DNA from 4 places in the Lysinibacillus sp. G01H genome. Region 3 is predicted to be linked to each of the others. Evidence: riboswitches for the same ligand, from Rfam matches in the RefSeq annotation. Region 3 holds a riboswitch; each other region holds the start of a gene.

Region 1 (5,779 bases), 1.0 Mb from region 3:
TGCATACTAACCGCAATTACAGCTTTCACCTCTTCTAATAAGGAGGGAATTTCCTCATCGGTGTACTGATCCAAATGAATATGCGCATCAATCAACATACATATCACCCTTTTCCTCCTGTAAATACATAAATAATTGTTGCTTTAACGCTGTGAATGCTGCAGAATGTCGAATTTCCTCTTTCCGAGGTCTCTCAAATGGCACGATGATTTCCTTTTTAACGGTTGCTGGACGTTTGGTTAAAACAAGTATGCGATCTGCTAAAAAGAGAGCTTCCTCAATACTATGTGTAACAAATAGAATGGATTTGCGATACTCTTCCCAGATAGATAAAAGCCATGCTTGCATTTCCAGTCGAGTAAATTCATCCAACGCAGAAAATGGTTCGTCTAAGCATAAAATCGGCTTTTCACTGACCATTGCTCGAATAAAGGACACACGCTGCTGCATACCTCCAGACAGTTCGTTCGGGTAGGCATGGATAAAGGAGGCAAGACCAACCTTTTCTAACCATTCCTTGGCACGTTCAACATTCGGTTTATGCTGTAATTCCTCTATAAGCGTGACATTTTCTACTATTGTGCGCCAGGGTAATAGACATGGCTGCTGTGGCATATAGCCAATCGTTCCTTTTTTTCGTTGGATATCCTCTCCATTTAGTAAAATGGCTCCTTGATCAATTGGCGAAACACCACCAATTAATTGAAAAAGTGTGCTCTTACCACTGCCTGAAGGACCAACAATGGCCACAAACTCGCCATCCTTTACGTCAAAAGAAAGTTGATCAAGTACTTTTAGTGCATCGAAGGATTTAGCGATGTTTTGAATGCTGAGCATGATAGCCTCTTCCCTTCACCATAAATTTTTCAATTAAACGAATACCGCTAAACAATAGTAAGCTCAAGAGAACAATCGCAAAAATTGCTACAAATACGCGATCTGTACGGAAGGAGGACTGGGCTAGGGTCATGTAAACACCAATACCCTTTTTTGCTCCAAGCCACTCCGCAATCACAGCCCCCATCACACTATATGTAGCCGCAATTTTAATGCCTGAAAAAATCGCAGGATAGGCATAAGGCCATTCCAGCTTCCAAAAGGTTTGTGCCTTTGTAGCACCAACCATGGCAAAATAATGCTTTAATGCTGGAGCTGTTTGTCTAAATCCATCCATCGCTGCAATGACAATCGGGAAAAAGCACACAAGACAGATAATGATAAGCTTCGGTAATAAGCCAAAGCCAAACCAAATAATAAGTAGCGGTGCCAAGACTAGAATAGGAACATTCTGCGACATAATAAGAATTGGATAAAACAGTTCTCGAATAAAATTAAATCGATGCAACACTACTGCCACCGTTAGCCCACAAGCGATGCCAATGGCCAAACCTAGTAGAGCTAGCTGTACCGTAGCAAATGCATGTGGTAGAAAGGTTTGATACGACTGGATGGACTCCGACAAAATACTACTGGGTGCGGGTAATAACCAATGAGGAACTTCAGCGAACCTCACGATTAGTTCCCATATGAATAAGAGGAAGGCGATAAAAATTATCGTCCTTCCTTTGTGTAATGCATGTTTCATTACTGATATTTCTCCGTTAATGTATCCATCGTAATCCCCGTTGGCTGATATAAAATTTTCACTTGTGTAATGACATTGATGGCACCAAGCTCGATCATCTTCTCATTCATTTTTTCAATGATTTGGAGCAATGTTGAAAGCTCACCCTCCATCGTTGTTTCCAATGGATGAACCTCATATTTCACCCCAGAAGCATCGATCACCGCAATTGCTGCATCTACATACGGTATCACATCTTCATATTTCTCTGTCTTCGGAATGATTTGTACACTGATTAATGAATTTGCCATCTTATTTGGCCTCCTTTTTAGGTAAGAACTCATTAGTAAAGGCTTTTTTCGCATCAAATTCGCCCTCTAGTACTTGATTGCTAGACATCCATTTCGCATAATTTTCCCACACAGAAAGCTTTTGCTCTCCCCATTGCTTGGCATCATCCTGGTATTTATCAGCCAGCCATTCCTGACTTTTATGCACTAACGCTTTATCTAAATCAGGGGCCGCTTCGATTAAAATATCCGCCGCTTCACTTGGGTTTCCAATTGCGTATTCATAGCCCTTCGCTGCCGCTGCCACAAAGGCTTTGACTACATCGGGGTTGTCCTGTATCATTTTTTCATTTGTAGCTAAAACGGGCGTATAATAATCTAATTGATCACTATAATCTGTAAGATATAGCATATTAATCTTTTCCCCACGCAGCTCAGCCTCAATACCAGTCCATGCATAATAAATCCAAGCAAAATCAATGTCTTTTTCCATCATTGTGAAGAAATCTAAATCCCCTGCATTGACAATATCTAGCTTATTAATATCTGCCTTTTCTTTTTGCATTAGTGATTGTAAGACGGCTTGCTCTAATGGCGCACCCCAACCACCATAGGTTTTACCTTCAAAATCCTTTGGCGATGTAATGCCCTTTGAAGCAATAGAAGCAAAGCCAGATGTATTATGCTGTATAATTGCTGCGATTGAGACCAGCGGCACATTCTGTACTCGTGCCTGTGTTATGCCTTCCTGATAGCTCACGCCAAAATCCGCCTTTCCAGAAGCAACAAGCTGATCTGCGCCCGCCTCACCAGGCATAATAATATCAACATCTAAGCCCTGTTCCTCAAAATAACCGAGTTTTTTTGCAACATATAGTCCTGTATGATTTGTATTCGGCGTCCAATCCAGTACCACAGACACCTTTTTCAGCTTGTCAGCAGCCTGCTTATCCTCCTTGTCACTACAGCCTGCTAATGTTAATAGTGCTACCATTAGAATAAATAACCATTTTTTCATGCGAAAGCCTCCCAGTTTGTAATATGAAAGTGTTCATGAATGAATGTTGTCACCAGAAGAAAGCGTATACAATGTTGGCAAGCTGTTGCTTGAAACATAAAAAAACGCCTAGGATTCCTCCCAGACGTATCGCAATCAATCTTCAAAACTTTGCTTTTTTGAATAGATGTTCCCTACGCTGGTACGAGCCAAATCAGGTTCAAAGGGTCAGCGTCTATCGGACACAATCTCAGCTAGCAATTACTAGCCCCCCTACATTCTTTCGCTATGAACTTTTCGATGATTATTATACCCATAGTTTCACTTAAATGACAAGGTGCTATTTTTGAAATGAGCTTAAAGCCCAGCACTCCTAAGAGACTGGGCATTCTTTTAGCTTGGTTTCTGTTCTTTTTTGGCTGTGACAACATGAGAGATTGCCCCATCTGTTGCAATATCCACTTTAAATGAACCGTTGGAATGGCGATCCGCACGAGACAATGCTTGCACGTCAATCACCTCTTGAACACCTTTTTCAGTTTCAATCACAACCTGCTCCCCGTCTGTTGCTTGAACAACTGCCACAATTCGGTGAGGGTTTGCTTTTAACTCTGTTAATACTTTTAGTCCACGTTTTGCACGACCTGCTACTTCAACTTCAGCGACATTCATTTTCTTCACGGCCCCACGCTGTGTCACAATCACTACATATTGGGTAACATCAGGCTGTAATACATTGACGCCAACTAAGGCTTCTCCATCTTTTAGTGTGATCCCTTTCACACCGCCTGTTTTCACACCTGTCACAGGTAGTTCCTCCATTGGGAAACGAATTGCATAGGCTGTATCCGTTGTGAGCATCAGCTCCACGTCATCTGTTACAAACGATGCATAGATCATCGCATCACCAGCCTTGACGTTCATCGTTTTAATAGGCTTTGAATAACGTGTCACTGCATAGTCTACGAGTGGTGAGCGCTTAATTTGACCATCTTTTGTGGCTGTGAAGACATACGTATTTGGCTGTTCAAATGTTTCGAAGCCATAAACCGCAATAATCGATTCATCTTCCCCTGTTGGGACAATACTTGAAATATGCTGGCCGAGATCCTTCCAACGTATATCAGGCAGCTCATGAACAGGCTGATAAATATAATTGCCTCGATTTGTGAACAGCAATAGATGGTGCTGTGTATTTAAGTTTGCTTCATACAATAAATAATCTGAATCCTTCATGGCAAAATCTTGCCCATTTGAAGCGGCATGAGAACGTGTGGATGTGCGTTTAATATAACCATCCTTCGTTACTGTTACGACAACCTCCTCACTTGGCACAAGGACATCCAATGTAATTTTAATTTCTTCAATTTCTTGCTCAATCTTCGAGCGGCGAGGCTCTGTAAAGCGTTTCTTAATATCAAGCAGCTCTTGTTTAATAACACGCACAAGCTTAGCCTCACTTTGTAGAATCCCCTCTAGCTTGGCAATTAACTTATCTAACTCGTCCTGTTCCTGACGAAGCTCTGTAATATCCGTATTCGTTAAACGGTATAATTGCAGGCTTACAATGGCCTCTGCCTGTACTTCTGTAAAATCAAACTTCTCTTGTAAATTAAGCTTTGCATCCTTCTTATCATTAGAAGAACGAATCGTCGCAATGACTTCATCTAAAATCGAAAGAGCTTTAATTAATCCATCTACAATATGAGAACGGTCCTTTGCCTTTTGCAAATCATAAATGGAGCGGTTTGTTACCACTTCTTTTTGATGGGCAATATACGCATCTAGCAATAATGGCAATGTCATCATCGTTGGACGACGATTATGAATGGCAATCATATTAAAATTATAAGCTACCTGTAAATCCGTTGTTTTAAACAAGTACTGTAAAATTCCTTGTCCTGGTACATCCTTTTTCAGCTCAATTACCACTCGTAAGCCTGTACGGTCTGATTCATCACGAATTTCCGCAATGCCTTCTAGTCGTTTATCTACACGTTGCTCATCAATTTTTTTTACAAGATTCGCTTTATTTACATCATATGGTAACTCAGTGATAACAATTTGCTCTTTACCACCCTTGATTGGTTCAACAACTGCTTGTGCACGGACGATGATTTTACCACGACCTGTTTCGTATGCCTTTTTAATGCCATCAACACCTTGAATGATGCCACCCGTTGGGAAATCAGGCCCTTTCATCACTGTCATCAATTCATCTACAGTAACATTAGGCTTGTCTAAGCGCATCAACACAGCATCCAGTACTTCATCTAAGGCATGTGGCGGAATATCTGTCGCATAGCCAGCGGAAATCCCTGTAGAGCCGTTGACTAAAAGGTTAGGAAAACGTGCTGGTAAAACAGTTGGCTCCATATCCTGATCATCAAAGTTTGGCACAAACTCGACCGTTTTCTTGCCAATATCTCGTAGCATTTCAGCAGCAATAGCAGATAGTCTTGCCTCTGTATAACGCATCGCAGCTGGAGGATCGCCATCGACTGACCCATTGTTCCCGTGCATCTCAATGAGCATATGACGTGCCTTCCAGTCCTGACTCATCCGTACCATCGCTTCATACACAGAGCTATCGCCGTGCGGATGATAGTTACCAATTACGTTACCCACTGTTTTTGCGGATTTACGGAACGGTTTATCATGTGTGTTGCCCTCCGTAAACATCGCATATAGAATACGGCGCTGTACTGGTTTAAGACCGTCACGTGCATCAGGCAACGCGCGGTCTTGAATAATATATTTACTATAGCGACCAAAACGGTCACCCATCACTTCTTCTAACGGTAAATCTTGGAACTTTTCTGTACTACTCATGCTGGTCCTCCTCTTGTTGGATGAATTCATTCTCTAGAATGTTAGAATCATCCTCCATACCGAAGTCTACATTGGCTTCGATCCATTTACGACGTG
Region 2 (5,779 bases), 2.1 Mb from region 3:
TTGGAGAGCAACAACAATTAGTGACAGACATACATGCAACCTCAGCAGGCCAAGGTGAGCTGTTATTATATGAAAATGATGAGCTTATTCATCGAGAGGCAGTTGAGCTGACAGAAGGCACGAATGTGTTTACCTATAAACATGCAGCAACAGCTGAAGGACTTGTAAAATATGAAGCCGTTGTTCAAGTTGGTCAGGATGCTATTTTTGAAAACAATAAGTTAACTAGTGTCACAATGGTTCAAAGTGAACCACATTTATTAATCGTTAATGGTTATGAAACAGCTTCACCCATCGCAGCAGCACTTGGTAGTCAATCCATTGCCTATGATGTTGTAGCGCCTAACAGTCTACCAAATGAACTATCCAGCTATTTGCAATATAATGCTATTATTTTCGACAATGTACCAGGTCATTTAGTGGGTGAAGCAAAAATGAGTGTTATTGAGCAAGCAGTCAAAAACTTTGGAGTTGGTTTTACAATGGTTGGTGGAGAAAATAGTTTTGGTCTAGGCGGCTACTTTAAAACACCGATCGAAACCTTATTGCCAGTGGAAATGGAAATTAAGGGCAAAGAGCAATTACCTTCCTTAGGATTAGTGATTGTACTTGACCGATCTGGCAGTATGCAAGGCTCGAAGCTTGAGCTTGCTAAGGAAGCAGCGGCACGTTCTGTTGAGATGTTGCGAGACGAGGATACATTAGGATTCATCGCCTTTGATGATCGTCCATGGGAGATTATAGAGACAGGGCCTCTTAGCAGTAAAGAAGAGGCTGTGGATACTATTTTATCAGTAACACCTGGTGGGGGAACAGAAATCTATAGTTCATTAGCTAAAGCCTACGAGAACCTTGCTGATTTAAAGCTCCAACGTAAGCATATTATTCTCTTAACAGATGGGCAGTCACAGGCAGGGAACTATGAGGATTTAATTACTGAAGGAAAAGAAGATGGTATAACCTTATCGACAGTAGCGATTGGACAAGATGCCGATGCGAACTTATTAGAAGCGCTTAGTGACATGGGCAGTGGACGTTTCTATGATGTCATAGATGAGCAAACCATTCCTTCTATTTTATCTCGTGAAACTGCTATGATTTCCCGCACCTATATTGAGGACAATCCATTTTACCCTGCAATTTATAATGCAGCAGGATGGAACGTACTGTTTGCTAATGGTGTCCCACAAATGAATGCATACATTGGGACAACGGCAAAACAGGGGGCTACTGTCGTAGCAGAAAGCGAAAAGGAAGATCCTGTGTTAGCGCAGTGGCAATATGGTCTTGGTAAAACATTTGCCTTTACATCTGATTCAACGGGTAAATGGACAGGAGATTGGGCAAGATGGAAAAATTGGGGAGTATTTTGGCAAACACTTATTTCTCAAATGCTACCAAGCTACAATGATGTAGCCTATGATGTAAGATTGGAAGCAGATGGTTCCTTTATGATTACAGACCCTACAAATGAAGCTGCATTTTTAGACATTGTTGCAGTAAATGAAGCAGGGGAGGAGCTAGAAACACAACTTGAAACCATTTCCGCATCCCAAGTTCGAGCTGTAGTACAAGCTGAACCTGGATTAATTTTCTTCCGTGTAGCAGATGAAAAGCAGGCCATCTATCAGGCAGGGCTAAGTGTTCCTTATAGTGCTGAATACGAACTACTCCCTGTAAATAACCAACTGATAGAAGAGTTAACTCAGCGAACAGGAGGCACTGTTTTAAAGGAACCACAAGATGTCTTCCGTGACTTTACGACAAAAGGAGCAGATCGGCAAAATATTGCCACATGGCTACTCTTAGCGAGTATGCTTCTTTTCTTTATTGATATTACCATAAGACGTTTTGGTTGGAATTTCCTAACGAATACGAAGAAAAAAGAGCCGCTGGTTGAGGAAAAAACTCTACAGGCAGAAGACACAAATGTAGCACATTTGTTAAAAGGCATGAAAAAACGATCTTAAAATAGAGGAAGCAGCAGTGCAAACTTAATAGTTTTGCACTGCTTTTTTATATTGTTTGAATAGAGAGTTGTCCCCTTTGTTAGAGCGGGTAAGATGATCTAAAAAGTGGGCTCTTTGCTCATAAGGAGAGAAAGGCGCTCTAAGTTGAGTCATTGCCGCTCATAAAGAGTAGAAAAGCGCTCCAAGTAGAGCCATTGCCGCTCATAAAGTGGAAAAAGGCGCTCTAAGTAGAGGTATTCTCGCTCATAAAGGGAAGAAAAGCGCTCTAACTAAAGTCATCACCGATCATAAAGAGAGATAAAACCCTCCAATCCCTCTCAATAAAGAGAAGAATTAAACCTCTTTACTAGCTCTGTTTTACGCATGCTACTCGCAACCATTACACCTAAAATGGCGCCGATTGTACTTGATGTTAAAAAGGCTGGTAGGAAGAAGAATGCTGCTACAGATGTTCCCATGAATAATTTTGCGTAAGGGACGGCAATAAGTGAAGCCAGAATGCCAGTTCCGATAACTTCTCCGATACCAGCTAACCACATCTTATTGCTATATTTATAGGCAAGGGCAGCACAGAACGCACCGATGATACTACCAGGGATAGCTAGTAGAGAGCCTGTTCCAGTAAAAATACGAATGATGGCAGTGACAAAGGCAACTATAACTGTTGGTACGGGTCCAAGTATAATCGCTCCTATCACATTAATAGCATGCTGAACGGGGTAAGCACGTGCGATTCCTGTTGGGATGGATACGAAAGTAGAGCCTGCAACAGCAATGGCTACTAATAAAGCCATGACTGTTAATTTACGAATTGACATAAAGTTCACTCCTTTTGGTAAAGTTGGTGAGGAAAAATAAAAAGGCCACCCCCTTTAAACAATAGGAAGCGGCCTTGCATGTATATAGTGACAACAGCAAGTAGCGCCACTTCCCTCCGCTAGTGTGAACTAGATCAGGTTCAAAGGGTCCGTATATTACCATATACGTCTCAGCCTTTTAAAGACTCCCCTAGTGGTTAAGATTATTCAATTTAGTGAATCAACAATAATGTAACATACTGTTAAAAATAGTCAATGATTTTTCAGACTATTTTGGATCGGGATGCATTAAATGAGGTGCTTTTTTCACTGTCCAGATGAGCGCAAGGAAGAAACAAGCTAATAATATGATAGAACCAAAAATATAGGGGCTATTCATATTCCAATCAAATAATAAACCTGCCAAAGCGGGTCCAATCATATTCCCAAGGCTCATATAGGCATTATTCAAGCCCGCAGCAAATCCCTGCTCTTTTTCTGCAAGTTTTGAGATGAGTGTATTAACAGCTGGACGAATTAATGTCGTTGCTGTAGAGAAAATTGTTGCTACAACTAATATAAGGGCAAAGCCAGAAACAAATAATATTAAGAAAATAGCAACGGATGCAATAAACAAATTAACTAGTACTACTTTCATTTCACCATAACGATTGAACAGTGGTGTAATAATAAACATTTGTACTACTACTCCAAAAGCACCACCAACAACTAATATAATCGCTATATCTACAGGTGTGTAATTAAACTTTTCTGTCACAAATAATGACAATGTCGTTTGGAAATTTGCAATTCCAAACGAGAACACCAGCATAATTATGAGCATAACAAAATAAGGCATATGTATGGAACGAGCCATTTGCTTCGCCAGATTGTCTTGCTTTTGTTTCTGTTGCGCAGTGTTTGGTTGGGTAGAAGGTAATAAAAAGTAAGATAAAATAGATGCTACAATGGCTGCAGCTCCAGCTGTGAAAAATGGGAAATGTAAGCTTACCTTTGCTAAAAAGCCTCCAATACCAGGTCCGATCATAAAGCCAAGAGACATGGCGGCACCCAACATCCCCATACCTTTCCCGCGTTCTTCATAGGTTGTGACGTCAGCGACAAAAGCCATAATAGGAGGTGCAACAAATGCGGAACCTAGACCACCTAAAAATCGTGCTAAAAAGAGCATCCATACATCTGTAGCAAGGCCAAATCCGATTTGTGCAAGACCTGTTACGATAAGACCGAAAATAATTAAATTTTTTCGACCGTACTGATCTGAAAGATTCCCAGCAATAGGAGAAAATACGAATTGAGCTAAGGCGAACGTTGCGATTAGCATACCTAGAACTTGTCCTGCTGCACCAAATATTTTTAAATACTCTGGCATGACAGGAATAATAATGCCAATACTCCCCATTGCGATAAACATATTAAACATTAAAATATACAAAGCCGCCTTATTGGACTTTTGCTGGGTCATCGAATGAACCCCCTTTTTGTAATCAAATATAGTACAGTCTATCATAAAGAATTATTGCTTGGCTAATAGTTAAGATTATCGTACTGGTTCTATATTTAGAATGGTTTTCCACAAAAGTTTTCATCTGCGTACCTAAGGATGATGAAATAATACATGTTAGTCATAAAAATTGAGGGAGAAGAACTATAGAATCGAGCAACAATCGATGGATTTCTCTTATAAAAGGAGAATTAAAAAATTTGTGAGTCTGTCTGTAATGGTCTATAAATTGTAGCGACTGTTATAGTAGTGGCATCAAAATTATTATGGCTTATTTATTGTTAATACAATGGATAAAGAAAATATAAATTTATGCAGGTTCGATGAAAAAATCTATAGGTAAAGCTTTTCCATAACAGATGATGTGAGCATCTATTAAAATTTAGATAAAATATTTTCTAAATATAATAATACAAATAGTCGATTGAAAATTTTCTTATTTAATAGAAAGTTAGATAGGCAGAGAAAAAACTAGCGAATTGGTGTGAAAACCATTTCGCTAGTTTAATTACCGGATACTCATTTTAAATTCTAAAAATAATTCGTTGTATTTCCCTAAATAATCAGGTCCCAAATTTTTGTAGACCTCTAATGTATCGCGTTGTTCTTCAGAAGGATAGTAGCGTTCGTCAGAAACAACTTCTGCGTCCATCAAGTCCATGGCTGCAATATTAGGAGTAGAGTAGCCTACAAAATCGGCATTTTGAGCACCTGATTCAGCACTTAGCATGAAGTTAATAAAGGCGTGGGCACCATCAATATTTTTCGATGTTTTTGGGATGACCATATTATCAAACCATAAGTTTGAGCCTTCCTCAGGTACAGCAAAGTCTAACTCTTCATTTTCATACATCATGTCAGCTGCTTGGCCAGACCATGTAAGGGCAACGGTTGCCTCATTATTGATCATTAACGGTGTAATTTCATCTCCAATGATCGCTTTTACATTTGGTGCGAGTGTGATTAATTTATCAGTAGCTTCACGAAGTTCCTGATCATCTAGTGAATTCAGAGAATAGCCAAGACTGTTTAAGCCCATGCCAATGACTTCACGCGCACCATCTACTAAAAAGACTTTTCGCTTTAAAGAAGGGTCCCATAAATCGTCCCAAGAGGAGAAGTCTAAGTCTCCAACAAGGCTTGGATTGTAGACAATACCTACTGTTCCCCAAAAATAAGGGACAGAATATTTATTGTTATCATCGAATGGTAAATCTAAAAAGTAAGGATCAATATTTTTTAAATTAGGGATTTTCTTCTTATCTAAAGGAATCAATAATTTTTCTTCCTTCATCTTCTCAATCATATATTCAGAAGGGACAGCAATATCGTAAGCTGTTCCGCCTTGTTGAATCTTTGTCATCATAGCTTCATTGGAATCGAATGTTTCATAGATAACATGAATGCCTGTTTCTTTTTCAAATTCTTTTAACAAATCAGGATCAATATATTCTCCCCAGTTAAAGATGGTTAACGTGTCTTTTCCA
Region 3 (5,779 bases):
CAATTCACTTCTTTAGTCCACCTTATACAAGCCAAAATTCATTGGAAAAAGTTAAAGTGCTTGCCAATGAATTAACAAAATTTGGTGCTAGTATTCGTTTACATGTCATTCCTTTTACTGAAATACAAGTTCTTATTAAAGAAAAAGTACCTTCTAACGTATCGATGACTACAACACGCCGAATGATGTTGAAGGTTGCTGATCAGGTGCGTGAGGAAATTGGTGCACTTGCTATTGTAACGGGTGAAAGTCTGGGGCAAGTAGCGAGTCAAACGCTTGAAAGTTTAACAGCAATAAACGCAGTAACAAATACACCTATTCTTCGTCCGCTGATTTCAACAGATAAATTAGAAATTATTGATATTGCAGAAAAAATCGGCACATACGAAACATCTATTCAGCCATTTGAAGATTGCTGCACGATTTTTACACCAGCAAGTCCAAAAACAAAACCGAAGCTTGAAAAGGTTGAGCATTATGAAAGCTTCTCTGACTTTGATGAATTGATCGAGCGAGCAGTGAAGAATCGCGAGGTCTATATTTTCCCTAAGAAAGAAGAACAACAAGATAAATTTGCAGATCTACTATAAGGATTTAAAAGCCGTCTCAAAGCCCATTTTGAGACGGCCTTTTTGTATGGATATCGATATTCCAATAGAGGTACAATTTACCTCTAATTTTTTTGTATTAAAAATCTAATATCGCACATTCTATATTCACAAGGAGGTGAGAAACATGGCTTCAAACAACAACCGCAGTTCAAACCAGCTTGCAGTACCTGGTGTACAACAAGCACTAGATCAAATGAAATACGAAATTGCACAAGAATTTGGTGTTCAATTAGGAGCTGAAGCTTCAGCTCGTGCCAACGGTTCCGTTGGTGGTGAAATCACTAAACGTCTTGTACAAATGGCAGAATCTCAATTAAAAGGTATGCCAAACAACAACCAATAAATGCTGATTAAGCATTTATAAACTTAAAACCAGTGACCGTAAAAGGCACTGGTTTTAGTTTGTTTATTTGATCATTTATTTATACGAGTTAGAGATCTAAATGTAGCTACTGTATGATCAACATCTTTGCTTTGACAGATAGCTGAAATAACAGCAACACCATCAACCCCCGTTTGAAATACAGAATGTGCATTTGTGAAATTTATTCCACCGATTGCTACAATTGGTAATTCAGGATGCAGTGAATGAGCCTCCTGTAAAAAAGTTGTGCCACATGGTGGTTGTGCATCGCTTTTAGAGGATGTTGGAAAGATTGGACCGATACCAACATAATCAGCTTGATGGTTAATAGCTATTTGCAATTCTTCCTCGCAATGGACAGATACACCAAGAATCATTTTCCCAACTCTTTTACGTGCTACACTTACAGGTAAATCATCTTGTCCGATATGAACACCATCAGCGCCGAGTCGTATCGCTAGATCAACATCGTCATTAATGATGAAGGGCACATTATAGTGATGACATAGTTTTTGACATTGGCGTGCAAATTGTTCATAGGCAAGTCCAGTTAACGCATGAGGACCTTTTTCGCGAAATTGAAACATTGTAATGCCTGCTTGCAAGGCTTTTTCTAGGATATAGAGTGGTTGTTCTTGAGGAGGAACATTGCTCGTACCCATAATAAAATAAAGCTGCAAATCCTCACGTTTCATGAATAATCACCTCACAGGCTTCCTTATGCTGTTGATAAGCAAAATGATTAGTGGGTCCATGACCATTTCCAATCGATAAATTATACATAATAGCTAATTGGATAAATTTTTTAGCTTCTATAATGGCATTTTCCAGAGTGAATCCTTGTCCAAGAAAAGCAGTAAGTGCTGCGGAAAATGTACATCCAGTACCATGCGTATTTTTTGTTTGGATTCGAGGAGACTGCATCGAAAAAGAACGTCCATTTTTAAAAAATACATAATCAATGGCATAGAGTGGATCTGCTAAATGACCACCTTTAATGATGACACATTGTACACCTAGCTGTAACAAGCTTTGAGCTACTTCTTTCATATCTTCAAAATGATGTATAGCTTTCCCAGTAAGTGTCTCTGCCTCAGGTATATTGGGCGTAACAACCGTAGCAAGTGGTAGTAAAGTTGAGCATAAGGCATCGATAGCTTCTTGCTGTAATAGGCTTTCCCCACCTTTTGCAATCATCACCGGATCAACAATCAGTGGAATGTTTAGCTCACTGATCGTGTGTGCAATTGCTTTGATAATATCTGAGGAATAAAGCATTCCTGTTTTAATCGCAGCGATTGGAAAATCTTCTACCAAGGCCACGAATTGTTTTTTTATAAAGGAAACGTCAATCGGGCAAACACCTGTTACACCCAAAGTATTTTGAGCAGTTAAAGCAGTAATCACAGAAGTACCAAACACTTCTAATTCCTGAAATGTTTTTAAATCAGCCTGTATACCCGCGCCACCACCACTATCTGAGCCAGCGATTGTTGTTACAATATGCATGAAGCTACACCATCCTTTGATAAGCGATGTATAGCATTGAGTAAGGCTATTTGAAAATCACCAATGTCTGCAGTAAATGCTGATGCCAGTACACCTGCTTTTTTATAGTAAGTAAGTGTTTCTATTAATTGTTGGTAAGGGTTATGGCTTACACTATAGGCTGCGCCACAAATTGCGCTAAGTAAACAACCTGTACCCGTTACTTCCGTCATTTGTGGATGACCACCAGCGATCCATTGACTATGCTTGCCATCAGTTATAAAATCGCGTTCTCCTGTGACAATAACAATGCATTGATAGCGTTGAGCCAATGATACGGCTTCTGCTTCCATAGCGATAGTGCCATGACCACTATCGACACCTTTTTGTTGCCAATTTACACCAGCTATTGCTGCTAGCTCGCCGAGATTACAGCGAATCACGGCAAATTGTATGTTTTCAAGTAAATATTTTACGGTTTCCTTACGGTAAGTTGTGGCTCCAACTCCGACAGGATCTAAAACAACAGGAATACCAAGTATATTGGCTTTTTCACCTGCTAATAACATGGCACTTTTTGTGCGATTATTAAGTGTTCCAATATTAATTAATAATGCTTGAGCAATGGCTACCATCTCCTCTACCTCTTGGCAGTCATCGGCCATTACTGGTGAAGCACCTATCGCTAATAAACCATTTGCTTGAAAATTTGCCACTACATAATTGGTAATACAATGGATAAGTGGTTGTTGTTGACGAATTGTTTGAAAAATCATTGTAGTCCTCCTTTAGGGATGGACGTAAGCATGCAAAAAAGGCTCTTTTTGTGTAAAAATGCACGAAAAGAGCCTCTCATCTGAAAAACGATGTTTATTGCTCCCTACGTCAGTATTAACTAACAGGTTCAAAGGGTCAGGTTTTACCTTCTCAACTCTTGCGAGTCCCCCTGCAATCTTGCTTTTAGTTGACCAAAATGTACCATACTTTTCATTTGTATTCAATAGCAAGTTTTCCTATAGATAAAATGTGACCGATGCCATATAGGAGAGTATGATAGTTGTCATGACTTTACCGAAATTAAACACAAACCATTGAAAATGCTGAAAAAAGAGTTTTATAATGTGTCATAACAAAAGGGGGCAATTGCCATGAAAAGACAAGATTTAGTTGCACCAGAATGGTATAACATAGTAGAGGAAATTGAAAAATATGCTCAGGATGCAACCAAAAATGCTTTAATCATTTATGAAGAAAACCAAGACATCCAATGTATTACATATGCACATTTATTGGAAAAAGCGAATCAAGCAGCACATGTATTCACCAAGCAAGGTTTAAAGAAAGGTGATGTCATTTTAGTGATGGTACCCCGTTCAGTGGAAGCATATATTGTGTATATTGCTGCATTAAAAGCAGGTTTAACTATTATTCCAAGTTCTGAAATGTTAAGAACAAAGGATATTGAGTATCGAATTCGTCATGCAAATGCTAAAGCGGTTATTGCTTTTGAACCCTATATTGAACAGTTCGATAAAGTGGGGAATTTACAAGACATCCAACAATTTGTCATAGGGAATGCACATAAACCTTGGCAGAACATACTTGAAAAAATGTATAATCAATCTACAACCTACATAAATCCTATCCCAACAAAAAGCACAGACAATGCATTTTTAGCCTATACAAGTGGAACGACAGGAAATCCAAAAGCAGCAGTGCATACTCATAGTTGGGGCTATGCTCATTTACGAACAACAGCACCACATTGGTTGGGTGTACAAGAAAATGATATTGTTTGGGCGACTGCAGCACCAGGCTGGCAAAAATGGATATGGAGTCCGTTTCTGGCTACTTTAGGCAGTGGTGCTACTGCATTTGTCTACAAAGGTAAATTTGAAGCATCTTCTTATTTAGCATTGCTTCAGAGATTCAAAATCAATGTACTATGCTGTACACCAACTGAATATCGTTTTATGGCAGCGCTTGATAATTTACATGAGTATGATTTAAGTGCAATTCGCCAAGCTGTATCAGCTGGTGAGCCATTAAATAGTGAGGTCATTAGAGTATTCTTGGAAACATTTAAATTACAAGTGCGAGATGGCTATGGACAAACGGAAAATACATTATTAGTAGGCACAATGGTAGGGATGGAAGCAAGAGTTGGCTCTATGGGAAAACCTACTCCTGGCAACACTGTTGAAATTATTAATGATGTGGGCAAACCCGTTACAATCGGAGAAGTTGGTGATATTGCTGTTCATCGTGAAACACCAGCCCTCTTTAAAAAATATTTAAATGATCCTGAACGTACAAATTTACAATTTCGAGGGGATTGGTATATTACAGGAGATCGTGCCTATAAAGATGAAGATGGCTACTTTTGGTTTGATGGGAGAGGAGACGATGTTATTATATCCTCAGGCTATACAATTGGCCCTTTTGAAGTAGAGGATGCTTTAATGAAACATCCAACCGTAAAAGAGGCTGCTGTTATTGCGAGCCCTGATAAAGTAAGGGGAAATATTGTCAAGGCATTTATTGTTCTGCGCAATGGTGAAAAAGGTGATGAAGCGCTTATTCAAACACTCCAAAGTCATGTGAAATCATTAACCGCTCCTTATAAATATCCACGTGCTATTGAATTTGTAGAGGAGCTACCGAAAACATCTTCTGGGAAAATTAGACGTGTCGAATTACGACAACATGAAGTCAAACACCTCCAATTATAATCATTTCCTAGGAAATAATGTCGAAAATCAAAGTTCATCAAAGGTATGGACTTTGATTTTTTTATTTTTTTTAGGTAAGGTAATATGAGGAAATACATAGCTTAAAGCTTTTTGTGTTTAATTATTGCAAAAAAATGAAACAAATTGGCAAGTCATACGTATTACGTGTTGAGGAGGCGGAAAGACATGAATGTAAAAAGGTGGGTTGCTTTAGTAGTGGCAGGTGTTCTCTTATTATTTTCGTTGGGAATTAATACCATTTTTGCGCTATTTAAAGCAGATTTCCTAGGTAATTTTGATAGCTTAATGGCAGGTAATAGCTTAGATGTATATGAAAATGTCATTGAAGGGGAAAATTTTGATAAGCGAATTGCTTATTTAAAGGTAGATGGAACGATTCAAGATATCGGCTCAAGTACATTGTGGCAACCAGTTGCCTATGATCATCAATTTTTCTTAGAACAATTGGATAATATTTTATATGATGAGTCCATACAGGGTGTTGTTTTAAGCGTTAATTCACCAGGTGGTGGTGTAAAGGAATCTGCAGATATCTATAAAAAGCTACTAAAAATTAAAGAAGA
Region 4 (5,779 bases), 1.5 Mb from region 3:
GGATTTAACACAAAAGGTAGAAGAGCAATATATTAAGCCTGATGAAATTGGTGCAGTGGCTGTGGCTTATAATAATATGTTAGATAAAACCAATAGTGCGATTCAAACTGTACTAAATTCCACGAGGTTATTGAACCAATCTTCTAATCAGGTAAATGAGGCATTTAACGAGGTAGTTGCTTCTAGTCAGGAGGTTTCTGTAGCTATCAACGAGATTGCACAAGGAGCTTCGAAGCAGTCAGAGGATACAGAAGAAACAAATTATCGAATGATGGATTTATCAGATCAGATTGATGCCATTACGGCTCTTTCTAATGAAATGGATGAGCTATCTCATAAAACAGGTGTAACAACGGAAAAAGGATTGCATGAAGTTGAAAGTTTAAGAGTACGTAATATGGAGACAAATGAAATGAATGGGCGTATCCAGCAGCAAATGGAATCATTAGCTTCTAATATTGCCAATATTAATCAGATTATTGCTTCGATCCAAAGCATTACCGAGCAGACAAATCTGCTAGCTTTAAATGCAAGTATTGAGGCTGCACGTGCTGGTGAGCATGGTAAAGGATTTGCTGTAGTTGCAGAGGAAGTTAGAAAGCTAGCAGAACAATCTAAAAATGAAACAGAAATTATTAAGAGTACAGTAGAAAGCATTCTTGAAAATTCTCAGCAAACGGTTGCTGTTATTGCATCTAATGCAGATTTAATGCAATCTCAAAATGAGTCAGTACAAAGCACGCAACTAGCGTTTAAAGATAGCAGTGACTTGTCAGGTTCAATTGCAAATTCTATTAGTGAATTAATGAATAAACTATCTAGCATGTTAGAGCATAAAAATCAGGCAATCATGGCTATCCAAAGTATTTCGGCTATTTCAGAGCAAACAGCAGCCTCTGCGGAACAAGTAAGTGCTTCTGCAATGGATCAACAAGCAGAATTACAAAAAGTAGCAGAGTCTATTCAAAATATGAACGATATTTCAAACGAGCTACAAGAAGTTGTAAATCGATTTAAGCTTGTTTAAAAGCAAAGGCTGCCTTCAATATAGAGGCAGTCTTCTTTTATTGTGAAAGTTAGAGAAATTGACCTAGAAGGAATTCAACACTACTATTAACACTGGAAGGGGGACATTGAAATGATGTATCTCGGAATGATTTTCTTTCAAATTGTTGTTCCTATTTTAGTGTTACTTGTAATAGGCGCTATCCTACAAAAGAAATTTCGCTTTAATTTAAAAGCATTGTCTCAGCTTATTACATATTGCTTTATGCCGGCAGCTGTTTTTGTAAATTTATATGAAACACATGTGGAGTTATCGGTACTGGGAGAGGTCGGATTATTTATTATACTCTTTATCGGTAGTCAAATGTTACTCAGTCATTTTATGGCAAAAGGGCTAGGTTTAGCTAGAACAGAGGCAGCTGTCTTTAAAAATAGTGTGGTGCTTATTAACTCTGGCAATTACGGTATTCCAGTTGCTCAAATGATATTTGCCACGCAACCTATTGGAGTAGCCATTCAGGTCATGCTCGTAATCTTTCAAAATATGACTACGTATACATATGGATTATACAATTTAATTTCTTCTACAAAGTCGGGTATGACAATCATCAAGGATTTCTTTAAAATGCCTATTATTCATGCGCTGATTATAGGTGCCGCTATGAACTATTTTGGTATCGGTATTCCACAGTTTATCAAAATACCAGTAGAACATGTGGCAGATGGATTTATTGCTGTGGCCTTAATTACTTTAGGTGCACAATTATCACAACTAGAGATGAAATCAATGTTTAATAAAACCGTCATTATCAGCTGTTTTACGCGATTAATTATTGGACCATCTGTTGCATTAGCCATTATTTATATATTGGGATTAGATGGAGTCGTCGCACAATCACTGTTTATAGCTAGTGCCTTTCCAACATCCCGTAATAGTTCTAGTCTAGCATTGGAATATGATGTAGAATCAGCAACAGCCGCGCAAGCTGTTTTATTTTCTACCATTGTAAGCTGTATAACTGTAACCATTGTGATCTATTTTGCGGAAGTATTATTTACCTAGTAAGATAAAAAATAACTTCCATCTCTTAGTATTATCTGCTACACTAGCATCAAACTAAATAGTATTAACTAGGGGAGTCTGATGAGTCAGGCTGAGAGGGAAACGCTACGAAGTTTCTTGACCCTTTGGACCTGATCTGGCTCATACCAGCGTGGGAAAGTTAAGAAGCTATTGCAGAGTATGCAATCAATAGACCTTTACATTCGTGGCCGGATCCAAATAATTATTTTGGATTCGGCCTTTATTTTTTGGATTGTTGGGGTGAGCTAGAATCGGTCCTTATATCAAAATAAATTTAAGGGAGAGAAGTAGCTCATGTCAGCAATTAGTGAAAAGAATATTACCATTATGTCTAGCTTTGAAGGAAGCAAAAAAGTATATGTGGAAGGATCACGCCCAGATATTCTAGTACCTATGCGAGAAATTGCATTAAGTCCGACAACAGGCAGTTTTGGAAATGAAGAAAATGCTCCTATTCGAGTATATGATACGAGTGGGCCCTATACAGATCCAGCCTACCAAGTAGATATTACGAAAGGTTTACCTGCCTTACGAAATGCATGGATTCAAGAGCGAGGGGATGTAGAAGCATATGAGGGACGCTCCATTAAACCGGAGGATAATGGTTTTCGTCATGTTGATGACCCGCGTATTCAAGAAAATGTCTTCCCTGAGTTGACGAGAAAGCCTTTGCGTGCTAAAAAAGGTAAAAATGTGACACAGCTTCACTATGCACGAAGGGGGATTATAACGCCTGAAATGGAGTTTGTAGCGATTCGTGAAAATATGAATCCTGAATTTGTACGTTCAGAAATTGCAGCTGGACGAGCTATAATGCCTTCTAATATTAATCACCCTGAGGCAGAGCCAATGATTATTGGGCGTAATTTTCATGTAAAGATCAATGCGAATATCGGGAATTCTGCTGTATCTTCTTCCATTGCGGAAGAAGTTGAGAAAATGACCTGGGCAACTCGATGGGGCGCAGATAATATTATGGATCTATCGACTGGTAAACATATTCATACAACTAGAGAATGGATTATTCGAAATGCTGCAGTGCCAGTGGGAACAGTGCCAATTTATCAGGCTTTAGAAAAGGTAAATGGTGTAGCAGAGGATTTAACGTGGGAGGTTTATCGTGATACTCTCATTGAACAAGCTGAGCAGGGTGTGGATTACTTCACCATTCATGCAGGTGTCCTTTTACGCTATGTACCACTAACAGCAAATCGTGTGACAGGTATTGTATCTCGAGGGGGCTCTATCATGGCACAGTGGTGTTTATATCATCATCAAGAGAATTTCCTGTATACACACTTTGAGGAAATCTGTGAAATTATGAAAGCTTATGATGTTGCTTTTTCCTTAGGTGATGGTTTACGCCCAGGCTCAATTGCAGATGCCAATGATGAGGCGCAATTTGCAGAGCTTGAAACACTAGGCGAGCTAACACAAATTGCTTGGCAGCATGATGTTCAGGTGATGGTTGAAGGACCAGGTCATGTACCAATGCATCTGATTAAAGAAAACATGGACAAGCAATTAGAGGTTTGTAAGGAAGCGCCCTTCTATACATTAGGACCACTCACAACAGATATTGCTCCAGGTTATGACCACATTACATCAGCCATTGGGGCAGCCATGATTGGTTGGTTTGGTACAGCGATGCTTTGTTATGTGACACCAAAAGAGCATCTTGGTTTACCAAATCGCGAGGACGTTCGTATGGGCGTTATCACTTATAAAATTGCTGCACATGCTGCTGATTTAGCAAAAGGTCATCCAGGTGCACAACAACGAGACGATGCACTGTCTAAAGCCCGCTTTGAGTTCCGTTGGCGTGATCAATTTAATCTGTCCCTAGATCCAGAGCGTGCAGTGGAATATCATGATGAGACACTGCCAGCAGAGGGAGCAAAAACAGCACACTTTTGTTCTATGTGCGGGCCTAAATTCTGTAGCATGAGAATTTCACAGGACATTCGTAATTATGCGAAAGATAAGGATTTGAATACGACTGAAGCGATCCATCAAGGTATGAAGGAAAAGGCAGAGGAGTTTAAAAAAGCAGGCAGTCGAATTTACCAATAATGAAAGAAAAGGCTTATGTCAAAAAATAGACATAGGCCTTTTTTTAATCAAAAAACTCCATGTGAATAGTGGATTCACATGGAGTAAAAGTTGGATTTGGATATCAATAATAAAGTGGAATATTAAACGTTTGTTGGTTGTTTTACATATGGATTTGTAAGGTCCATACCTTCTAATGAAAGACCCATCGCTTTTGCGACACCTTCACCATATGCTGGGTCAGCTAGATAGCAGTGAAGAATGTGACGGCGTTTGATGAATTCTTCAACAGAAGCCATATCATTCGCTGTATTTTCAAATAGACGTTGTTGCTCTTCCACCGTCAATAGACGGAATAGCTTACCTGGTTGCTCAAAGTAATTATTATCGTCTTCACGGAAGTCATGAATACCTGCATGACCATCAATGCGTAATTCAGGCTCTTTATGGTCTAAATTATGCTCCCACTCGCCATAGCTATTTGGTTCATAGCTTAATGTCGAACCGAGATTGCCATCAAAGCGCATTGCTCCATCGCGGTGGAAAGTACGGAATGGACATTTTGGTGCGTTGACAGGAAGCATATAGTGATTTACACCAAGACGATAGCGTTGTGCATCCGCATATGCAAAGATACGACCTTGTAACATTTTATCTGGTGAGAAGCTGATACCAGGAACAATGTTAGAAGGTGCAAATGCAGCTTGTTCAACTTCTGCAAAGTAGTTGTCTGGATTTTTGTTTAACTCGAACTCACCTACAGGAATTAATGGGAAGTCTTTTTTATACCATACCTTTGTTAAATCAAATGGGTTGTATGGTAGCTCACGAGCTTGTTCCTCTGTCATTACCTGAATGTACATTTTCCATTTAGGGAAATCGCCTTTTTCAATTGCTTCATATAAATCACGTTGTGAAGATTCACGGTCTTGACCAATAATCTCATTCGCCTCGGCAGCAGTTAAGTTCTTAATGCCTTGCTCTGTACGGAAGTGGAATTTAACCCAAACACGTTCATTATTAGCATTGATAAAGCTATACGTATGAGAACCAAATCCGTGCATATTACGATAACCAGCTGGAATACCACGGTCAGACATAACAATTGTCACTTGGTGAAGTGCTTCAGGTAATGAAGTCCAGAAATCCCAGTTAGAATTGGCATTTTTCATATTTGTACGTGGGTCACGTTTTACCACATGGTTTAAATCTGTAAAGTGTAATGGGTCGCGGAAGAAGAATACAGGCGTATTGTTCCCTACTAAATCCCAGTTTCCATCTTCTGTATAGAATTTAAGGGCGAAGCCACGAATATCTCGCTCTGCATCTGCTGCACCACGCTCACCCGCTACTGTAGAGAAACGTGCGAACATTTCAGTTTTCTTGCCGATCTCTGAGAAGATTTTCGCCTTAGTATATTGTGAAATATCATGCGTTACAGTAAAAGTACCAAATGCACCTGATCCTTTTGCGTGCATACGACGTTCTGGAATTACTTCACGATTGAAGTTTGCTAGTTTTTCAACTAACCATACATCCTGAAGTAAAAGAGGGCCACGTGGACCTGCTGACATAGAGTCATGGTTACTTACTACTGGAGCACCACCTGCTGTTGTAAAGCGACGGCTACGATCATTT

Evidence for each region. A riboswitch is a leader RNA that binds a small molecule or an ion and turns the genes downstream of it on or off. The one in region 3 is predicted to bind thiamine pyrophosphate.
Region 1: another riboswitch for thiamine pyrophosphate. It lies ahead of PSR12_RS12180 (ABC transporter substrate-binding protein); the one in region 3 lies ahead of thiM (hydroxyethylthiazole kinase).
Region 2: another riboswitch for thiamine pyrophosphate. It lies ahead of thiW (energy coupling factor transporter S component ThiW); the one in region 3 lies ahead of thiM (hydroxyethylthiazole kinase).
Region 4: another riboswitch for thiamine pyrophosphate. It lies ahead of thiC (phosphomethylpyrimidine synthase ThiC); the one in region 3 lies ahead of thiM (hydroxyethylthiazole kinase).

The regions. Positions count from the first base shown of each region.
Region 1 is NZ_CP118397.1:2,400,550-2,406,328, forward strand. It holds gene PSR12_RS12160 (TatD family hydrolase) at 1-98, opposite strand, end outside; gene PSR12_RS12165 (ABC transporter ATP-binding protein) at 88-837, opposite strand; gene PSR12_RS12170 (ABC transporter permease) at 812-1,585, opposite strand; gene PSR12_RS12175 (thiamine-binding protein) at 1,585-1,875, opposite strand; gene PSR12_RS12180 (ABC transporter substrate-binding protein) at 1,877-2,872, opposite strand; TPP riboswitch at 3,026-3,136, opposite strand; gene parC (DNA topoisomerase IV subunit A) at 3,245-5,683, opposite strand; gene parE (DNA topoisomerase IV subunit B) at 5,676-5,779, opposite strand, start outside.
Region 2 is NZ_CP118397.1:861,098-866,876, forward strand. It holds gene PSR12_RS04125 (VWA domain-containing protein) at 1-1,970, shown strand, start outside; gene thiW (energy coupling factor transporter S component ThiW) at 2,288-2,788, opposite strand; TPP riboswitch at 2,883-2,990, opposite strand; gene PSR12_RS04135 (MFS transporter) at 3,057-4,253, opposite strand; gene PSR12_RS04140 (ABC transporter substrate-binding protein) at 4,801-5,779, opposite strand, start outside.
Region 3 is NZ_CP118397.1:3,403,032-3,408,810, reverse strand. It holds gene thiI (tRNA uracil 4-sulfurtransferase ThiI) at 1-590, shown strand, start outside; gene PSR12_RS17310 (alpha/beta-type small acid-soluble spore protein) at 736-954, shown strand; gene thiE (thiamine phosphate synthase) at 1,026-1,670, opposite strand; gene thiD (bifunctional hydroxymethylpyrimidine kinase/phosphomethylpyrimidine kinase) at 1,660-2,484, opposite strand; gene thiM (hydroxyethylthiazole kinase) at 2,472-3,239, opposite strand; TPP riboswitch at 3,324-3,421, opposite strand; gene mbcS (acyl-CoA synthetase MbcS) at 3,612-5,195, shown strand; gene sppA (signal peptide peptidase SppA) at 5,382-5,779, shown strand, end outside.
Region 4 is NZ_CP118397.1:235,793-241,571, forward strand. It holds gene PSR12_RS01135 (methyl-accepting chemotaxis protein) at 1-1,027, shown strand, start outside; gene PSR12_RS01140 (AEC family transporter) at 1,139-2,068, shown strand; TPP riboswitch at 2,129-2,243, shown strand; gene thiC (phosphomethylpyrimidine synthase ThiC) at 2,384-4,162, shown strand; gene PSR12_RS01150 (catalase) at 4,285-5,779, opposite strand, start outside.